DNA from 2 places in the Luteibacter sp. P4_E6 genome. Region 2 is predicted to be linked to the other one. Evidence: predicted binding sites of a transcription regulator. Region 2 holds the regulator's gene; the other holds the start of a gene.
What was found. The regulator FliA, encoded in region 2, starts transcription of late flagellar genes. The targets are predictions, from matches to a motif close to TAAAGTTTNNCNNNCNNNGGCCGATAA.
Positions count from the first base shown of each region.

Region 1: the regulator FliA is predicted to act here: its motif matches at 1,816-1,842, upstream of AC1DT2_RS03995 (methyl-accepting chemotaxis protein).

Region 1 is NZ_JBFUJE010000031.1:6,755-10,942, forward strand. Features, by position in the region: gene AC1DT2_RS03995 (methyl-accepting chemotaxis protein) at 95-1,780, opposite strand; gene AC1DT2_RS04000 (family 78 glycoside hydrolase catalytic domain) at 1,887-4,188, opposite strand, start outside.
Region 2 is NZ_JBFUJE010000131.1:681-4,868, forward strand. Features, by position in the region: partial or broken gene AC1DT2_RS10230 (Hpt domain-containing protein) at 1-70, opposite strand, end outside; gene AC1DT2_RS10235 (protein phosphatase CheZ) at 78-722, opposite strand; gene cheY (chemotaxis response regulator CheY) at 733-1,134, opposite strand; gene AC1DT2_RS10245 (RNA polymerase sigma factor FliA) at 1,188-1,919, opposite strand; gene AC1DT2_RS10250 (MinD/ParA family protein) at 1,916-2,791, opposite strand; gene flhF (flagellar biosynthesis protein FlhF) at 2,854-4,188, opposite strand, start outside.

The DNA of each region.
Region 1 (4,188 bases), on a different contig from region 2:
TTCCTCGTTTTGATAGGGACGAGGAGAACGATAGGCCGCTGGGACTAATGACTGAAGCGACTTATTTTCAGTTGTTTAGTGATCTTTTGTCACCTCAGGCGAATGCGGCCCGGGCGTTGCTACCCTTCGTCGCCGGGCCGGCCTGGCCGAAGCTGAGATCGTAGGCTGCACGCTCTGCCGACGACGCACGAGCCAACCCCTCGACATGGGCACCGCCGTCGACCGTGAAGAACGCCACCTGATCGCTCAGCGAGTGCGCCTGGTCCTGCATGGATTTGGCGGCCGCCGCAGCCTCTTCCACCAGCGCCGCGTTCTCCTGGGTGACCTGATCGATTTGTGCAATCGCAAGGTTCACCTGATCCACGCCCGCGGACTGCTCGGCGCTCGCCGCCGCGATCTCGGCGACGATGTCGGTCACCTTCTTCACGCTGGCGACGATGTCACGCAAGGCGACCGAGGACCGCTCGACCAGCGCCGCACCAACCTCCACGCGTTCGCCGCTTTCGGCGATCAGGCCCTTGATCTCGCGCGACGCTGCCGCGCTGGACTGGGCCAGCCGGCGCACTTCCGCCGCCACCACCGCGAAGCCCCTGCCCTGCTCGCCGGCACGTGCCGCTTCCACGGCGGCGTTGAGGGCGAGCAGGTTGGTCTGGAAGGCGATCTCGTCGATCAGGCCAACGATGTCGCCGATGCGCCGACTGGAATCGCCGATCTCCCGCATCGCTTCCATGGCTTCGCCAACCACGGCGCCGCCCTTCTCCGCCTCGCCCCTGGCGTGACGCGAGAGACGGTCGGCCGCGTTCGCGTTCTCCGCATTCTGCTTGACCGTCGCCGTCATTTCTTCCATCGATGCCGCGGTTTCCTCGAGGCTGGAGGCCTGCTCCTGCGTACGATGGGATAGATCGTCGTTTCCCCGGGCGATCTCGGCGGATGTCGTGGCAACCACGTGCGCGCCCTGCTGCACTTCGGAAACGATGGAGGAGAGGGTGCCGCGCATACGCTCCAGTGCACCCAGCAGGCTGGCCGGTGCGTATTCGCCGCCGTCGTTGCGCAGGTCGCCGCCGGCGATGCGGCTGGCGATCTGCACTGCGTCGCGCGGTTCGCCGCCCACCGTGGCACGGATGCTGCTCATCGACAGCCAGACCACCAGCAAGGCGAGCGCCGCGATGGCCGCGGACTTGAGCAAGTCCTTTTCCAACTGGGCCCGGAAAGCGGCATCGATGTCGTCGAAGTAGGCACCCGAGATGAAGTGCAGGTCCCAGGGTTTGTACCAGCTCGAGTAACTTATCTTGTCTTTCAGCTCGTTGGTCTTGGGGATGATCTGCGTGTATCGCGTCATGCCGTGGCCGTCCTTCGTATCGGCGTCGAGCATGGCCACGTACTGATGGAAGCCCTTGCCGTCCACGTCGTCACGAATGTTCTTGCCGATATCGGCGGCGCGCAGCGGATGCATGCGCATGGTCAGCGCCGAATCGAAGGCGAAGACGTAACCGGTGTTGTGGGACCAGCGCATGGCCTGGATGTCATCGAGTGCGGCGATGCGCGCTTCGAGATCGCTCGTCTGTCCCTTCTCCGCACGAGCGTGGTACGCGTCCGCGATGGCGATCGCCGCCGTCACATGTTGCTCCAGCGTATTGGCGAGGTCCGCCATCTGCACGCGGCGGCTTTCGATCCCTGACATGACCGTCTGGCCGACAAGGCCCAGCACCAGCACGGTCATGACCATCCACACCCGCGTGTTCAACGTCGTGCGGCCGAACCAGTTCTTCAATGCGGACATGGACCGTCACCCTGCTCTACTTCCCCGTCTATGCATTAGCGGCGGGAAATCGCAGGTCTTTACGGCACTTTTATGAACAAGGCAGGAGCCGATTCATCGGCGATGCCTACGGAGCGGACAAATGATGGTCGCCCGACCCGACGACCGCGTCCGACCGCCCCGGCAATCCCACCACCGCCTCGGCCCCCACCGGCACATGCACATCCAGTTCCACCCGTCCGTCCACCTTGCGCCAGGCCACCGAGGCCTCGCCATAAGGCGTCATCACGGCGGCGGAGGCATGGTCCAGCCAGGCGGTAGCGGCCGGCCGTACCTCGATACGCTGCCAACCCGGCGCCAGCGGCCGCAGTCCGGCGACGTCGCCGAACAGCCAGTCGTCGACGGTGCCGAGGAAATAGTGCCCCCGCGAACGCGACGCCAGCTTCCAGTGCTCCCACAGGCTGGTCGCCCCGTTGTCTCGCCAGTAGCCCCAGCTGGGAAACGTGACCTGCGWCGCGATACGCCAGGCCTCATCCACGTGACCGGTGGACGTGAGCACGGGGAGGATGATCTTGGTTGCCAAGGCACCCGTATCGAGATGATCGCCACGAGCCTTCGCATCCGCCGCCACACCGGCGGCAACGCGATCGCGCAACCCGTCGGGCACCAGTCCAAAGGCCAGCGCCAGCAGGTTGTGGGCCTGCCGGTAGCCCTGGTCGCCGTCGCCGCGATAACGGCCGGCCGCGCGATCCAGGAAGTGCGCATTGAAAGCGTCCCGCACAGTATCCGCCTGCGCATCGAAGCGAGCCGCCCGTGTCGTGTCGCCCAGCACACGAAGCATCCCGGCGGTCACCCGCTGCATCCGGTACAGGTAGGCCGTGGCGGCGATACGCTTGTCTTCGGGTGCGTTCTCGCCGCCCGGATCGGTTTCCGGGCTCACCCAGTCACCCAGTTCAGTGTCGGCGATGCCGCCGGGAGAACGCGCATTCTCCATCGCCACGTAACGCGCGATACCGTCGACGTGCTCTTCCATGGGACGACGGTCGCCGGCATGCATCCACAGCGACCAGGGCACGAGCACATAGGCGGCATGCCACGTGGGTGCGCGAACATCGCCCCAGCCGGGATTCGGCGCGATCAGCAACGGTGCGCCATCCGCTTTGCGCGTGTCGGCGATATCGCGCACCCACTTCGCCAGCAAACGATCGGCATCGACGTTGCGCAGGAACATATCTGCACCGAGCATGCCATCGCCGGTCCAGCCGTTCTTTTCGTACATCGGCGTGTCGGTGGGTATGCCATGCAGGTTGTTGAGCAGGGTGTCGACCGCGGCGCGATGGATCCAGTCGAGCAGCGGGTTGGCGCTTTCGAAGCGTCCGGTGACGTCGACGTCGGTATGAACGACCTGCGCCGTAACGGCACCGAGCGCGGGCTCGCCGCCCGGCCAGCCTTCAACCTGCACGTAGCGAAAGCCCTTGTAGGAGAAGCGCGGATGCCATGGTTCGTGATTGCCGGCAAGCGTCAGGCGATCCGTCTGGAAGCCTGCTTTGAAGTAGTGGTGTTCATCCCGCGCATCCACCGTGCCGTCCGGCATGAGTTTCTCGCCGTAGTGCGCGGTGATCGTCGTCCCTGCCGGCCCCGTCGCGTCGAACGTCGCCCAGCCTGCGATGACGCGCGCAAAAGCGAAGACAAAGACGCCAGGCTTCGGCTCCGTGACGGACGTGGCGTGCAGCGTGTCGGTTACGCGGATCGGCTGTTCCGTCTGTGCCACGAGCTTGCCTCGTGGTGCGGGAAGCACGGTAGCCGGCATCCACGTTGCGGGCATCGTTTCCCGTGCGTCGTACGTTTCGCCACCGTAGAGATCGTCGACCCGCGTAGGGCCGTCGGCAACCCGCCAGCTATCGTCGCTGACGATGTCCTGTACGCGCCCATCGGCGTACCGCACGCGCAGCAGGGTACGCATGCGCGGCTGCCCATGCCATGGCGCGCGCTCCCAATGCCAGACATTGGGATTGGTCATGCCATAAAAGCCGCGACCGAGTTCGGCAGCGAGCACGTGCTCGCCCGACGTCAGCGAGACATCGGTGGCTACGACCTCCACGCGCTTGTCGTAATCGGTGAAACCAGGGGCCAGCACGGCGTCGCTGATGGGACGACCATCGATGGAGAGGTCGGCGTAGCCACCCGCTGCGACGTAGAGCGTCGCCCGCTCGACACCTGCCTCGACGTGGAACGGTTTGCGCAGCAACGGTGCCGGAAGGCTTTCCGGGTCGGCCTTGCCGATCCATTGCGCACCATGCCAACCGGCTTCGTCGAGCGCGGTATCGAAGTGCGATGCCACGCTGCCACCGCCGTCGGTGGTACGGATGTCTGCACGCCATTCGTAACGCTGGCCTGGCTGCAGGACCGGGCCGGCATAGTCGATGTCG
Region 2 (4,188 bases):
GGCTCTCGAGCAGTTCGCGTGCTTCGATCAGGAAGACATTGAGCAGCTCGTTGTCCAGCTCCACGCTCATACGGCGCTCAGAACCCGAATTCGCTGAGCAGTCGATCCACTTCGTCCTGGCTGACCTTGTCCGCGGCCGGTGCGTGGCTGCCGCCCGCGAGTGAACCGGTGAGGCGCACCAGTTCGACCAGCGACGATTCCACCTTGGCCATGAACGCCTCGACCTGCGCGACGCGCTGACCCGAGAGATCCTGCCAGGACTGCGCTTCGACCATCTCGCCCAGGCCGATGTCGCAGCTCTGCGCGAAATCGCCGACGCGTACGGCAAGCGCCGTGGCGTTGGGTGCGAAGGACGGATCGGCGTGGTCCATGACCAGCACTTCGTCGGCCTGTTTGGCCAGCGCCTGTGCCTGCGGACGCAGTTTGTCGCTGAAGTCGAGCGTGCGGTGGGCAGCCTGGGAGCTCATTTCGAGCACGTCGCGCAGGTGTTTGCGCGCATCGCTCATGTTGCCCGGCACGCCATCGCTGGAGATGTCGGAGGCAAGGCGGCGGACCGACTCGTGGAGATCGCGCGCGAGATGGCCCAGGGCCAGGAACAGGTGTTGTTCGCGGCTGCGCAGCAGGCGGTCGAGCGCCTGTTCGAAGGCAACACTGTCATCGGCGTCGAGCAACTCGCGCAGCTCGGGAACGACCTCGTGGCCGGCGGTAAGCATGGTGTTCATTGTCATTCCCTTAGCCCGCAGCCGCGGCGAGTCGTTCGAAGATCTTGTCGAGCTTTTCCTTCAGCGTGACCGCCGTGAACGGCTTGACCACGTAGCCGTTCACGCCACTCTGCGCCGCGGCGATGATCTGGTCGCGATTGTTCTCGGCCGTCACCATCAGCACCGGCATCGACTTCAGCGCGGCATCCGCGCGGATAGCGCGAAGCAGCTCGATGCCCGTCATGTTGGGCATGTTCCAGTCGGTCACCACCAGGTCGAAGGGCTGGGCGCGCAGCATCACGAGCGCCGCGTTGCCGTCTTCAGCCTCCTGGATGAGGGTGTTCGTAAATCCCAGCTCGACCAGGAGGTTCCTGACGATGCGTCGCATGGTGGAAAAATCGTCCACCACGAGGATCTTCATGTTCTTGTCCAAAACTCGTCTCCGCCTGACTGCGCGTTCTTACCGGCGACGGCACCGTAATGCCGTCAATGCTTTTCTTTCCAACCCGTCATGCGTGCGCGGAGGCGGATCAGGGCCTGGCCATGGATCTGGCACACCCGCGATTCGCTCACACCCAGCACCGCACCGATTTCCTTCAGGTTGAGCTCTTCATCGTAGTACAGCGACATCACCAGCTTCTCGCGCTCGGGCAGGCCATCGATGGACTGCGCCAGCGCATCGCGCAAGCCGTCCTGCTCGAAGATCCCTTCCGGACCCGCGGCGTCGGGGTCCGCGACATCGATCGCCGCGCCTTCGTCGCCTTCCGGCGCCGTAAGGCTGAGCAACCGCGCGCTCGCCGCGTCGGCCAGAATCTGGTTGTACTCCATGGCGTCGATACCAAGCCGCTTCATGACCTCGGCGTCTTCGGCATCCCCACCCGTTTCGTTCTCGATCTGCCTCGTTACTTCAGCCACTTCGCGCAACTTTCGATGCACGGAGCGCGGGGTCCAGTCCGTCTTGCGCAGTTCGTCCAGCATCGCGCCACGTATGCGGATACCCGCATAGGTCTCGAAACTGGCCGCGCGAGTCGGCGAGTAATTTCTTGCTGCCTCGAGCAGTCCGATCATTCCGGCCTGCATGAGGTCGTTCGCATCCACGCTTGGCGGCAGCCGACCCATCAGGTGATAGGCGATCCGGCGCACCAGCGGCGCGTGGGTTCGTACCAGTTGATCCGCCGGGATTCGCGTGACTTCAAGGTATTCGGTCGCAACGCTCACAGTGGCAGCCCTCCTCCCAGATGAGACCGCTCGGCAAAAAAGCCGATGCGACCCTGAGCACGGGGTTCGGGTTCACCCCATGTATCGACCGACCTGGCCAAATTCTTGAATKCGACGGCAGATCGGCTGCTCGGCCAGACGTCGACCACGGCCGACTGGCGGCGGATAGCCTGACGCAGGTACTCGTCGTGCGGGACCATCCCCATGAAATCCAAGGAAACATCCAGGAACCGGTTGGTCACCCGGGACAGCTTCTCGAACAACTGGCGGCCTTCCTGGGCGTGGCGGACCATGTTGGCGACGATGCGGAAGCGGTTCACGCCGAACTCGCGGCTCATGACCTTGATCAGGGCATAGGCGTCGGTGAGTGAAGCCGGCTCGTCGCACACCACCACCACCACCTCGTCGGAAGCGGCGGCAAACATGGACACGCTGTCCGAGATGCCGGCGGCGGTATCGACGATCAGGTACTCGGGGGCGATCGGGTATTCGTCGAACGCGCGGATCACGGCAGCGTGCTCGATGTTCGGCAGCTGGGCCATGCGGCGCGCCCCGGACGTGGCCGGAATCACCTTCAGGCCATGCGGCGCCTGGAGGATCAGGTCCTCGATGCGGCACTCGCCCTCGAGCATGTGCCCGAGGTGGCGCGTCGGCTGAAGACCCAGCAGCACGTCGATGTTGGCCATGGCGAGGTCGGCGTCGAGCAGGACGACATCGCGTCCGCCCATCGCCAGTGCCATGCCGAGATTGACCGCCACGGTGGTCTTGCCGACACCGCCCTTGCCGCCAGCGATAGCGATGCTGCGCGTGGGGCGACGGTCGTCAAGCCAGTTGAGGCCGGCGGCCTGGGTGCTATCGACGTGTGTGGTCATGAAGGAATTCACTGCCGTGAAAGAGTGTGCGGTTGCGGTAGTCACGTTTTGCGGGTCCCCGATCAGGCGTGCGCGGGCGCCGCGATGCCGAATCGATCGGCAAGTATGGCGTCGTCGGGCTCCTCGTTGCGCTGCTTGAGCAACTGGGCTGCCAGGCAGACCAGCTTGCGCGCATCGGCGGAGGCGATGTCTTCGGGCACGCGCTGCCCGTCGGTGGTGTAGTCCAGCGGCATAGCGTGGCGAATGAGTGCTGACAGGGCGCCACCGATCAGCGGTGCCTCGTCGAGCTTGGTAAGGATGGCCGTCTGCGGCGACAGCGGCGCGTAGGAGCGGATCGCGTTGTCGATCGCCTGGGCCTGTGCATTGGCGGRGAGCACCAGGCAGACGCGGAGGTTCGAGGTAGCGCGCAGCGTATCGAACTGCTGCTGCAGCTTGGGATCGTTACCGGCCATGCCGGCGGTGTCGACCAGGACCGTGTGCTTGCTGCGTAGCTGGAGGAGCACGTTGCGCAGGCTGTCGGCGTCGTGTGCGTTATACACGCGCACGCCGAGCAGGCGGCCGTAGTGCTCCAGCTGCGCACCGGCACCGATACGGTACTGGTCGGCGCTGATCAGGGCGACATTGGAGGCGCCATGACGAAGCACGGCGCGGGCAGCAAGCTTGGCAATGGTGGTCGTCTTGCCAACGCCGGTGGTGCCGACCAGCGCGGTGATGCCGCCACCGACCGTGTCGAAATTACGCCCGCTGGTGCGGATGTTGCGCGAGAGGATGCCCAGCGGCAGGTAGCGAGCCTGCTCGGAGGTCATGTCGGCGGGCAACTCGGCGCACAGCGCGCGTGCCACGTCGCCGTCGATACCCAGGCGGGTCATCTCACGAAGGACGCGGGCGCGCAGCGGCTGCTCGCGGTCCATCTGGTTCCAGGCCAGCGTGGAGAGCTGCACTTCCAGCATCTCGCGCAGGTTGTTGATCTCGGCGCGCACGCCATTCACGGCGGAGTCGCTGTTCGGGCTTACCGTCGCGGCGCGAACCACGTCGGCCACGCTGGAGGCGAGGGCCGCGCTGGACTGGCGCTGCGGCGCGTTGGGGTTCGTGCCGACCTTGGTCGCGCGCTCGACGGCAGCAGCCGTGGCGGCGCGGGCCTGGTCGATGCGTGCGGCGCGGTCGCTGTCGCGTGTGGCGCGGATCGGCGCCAGCGCAGCGGCATGCTTCGCTGCGGTCTCTTCCGCGGTCGGCGGCTCGAAGGCGAAGCCCGCTTCGCGGACCAGCGCTTCGTCGTAGTCGAGCGCAGCGATGATCTCGATACCGTCGTCCATCCGACGCGTGGACAGGATCACGGCGTCCGGGCCCTGCTCATCCCGAACCTGGCGCATGGCCTGGCGCATATCGGCAGCAACGAA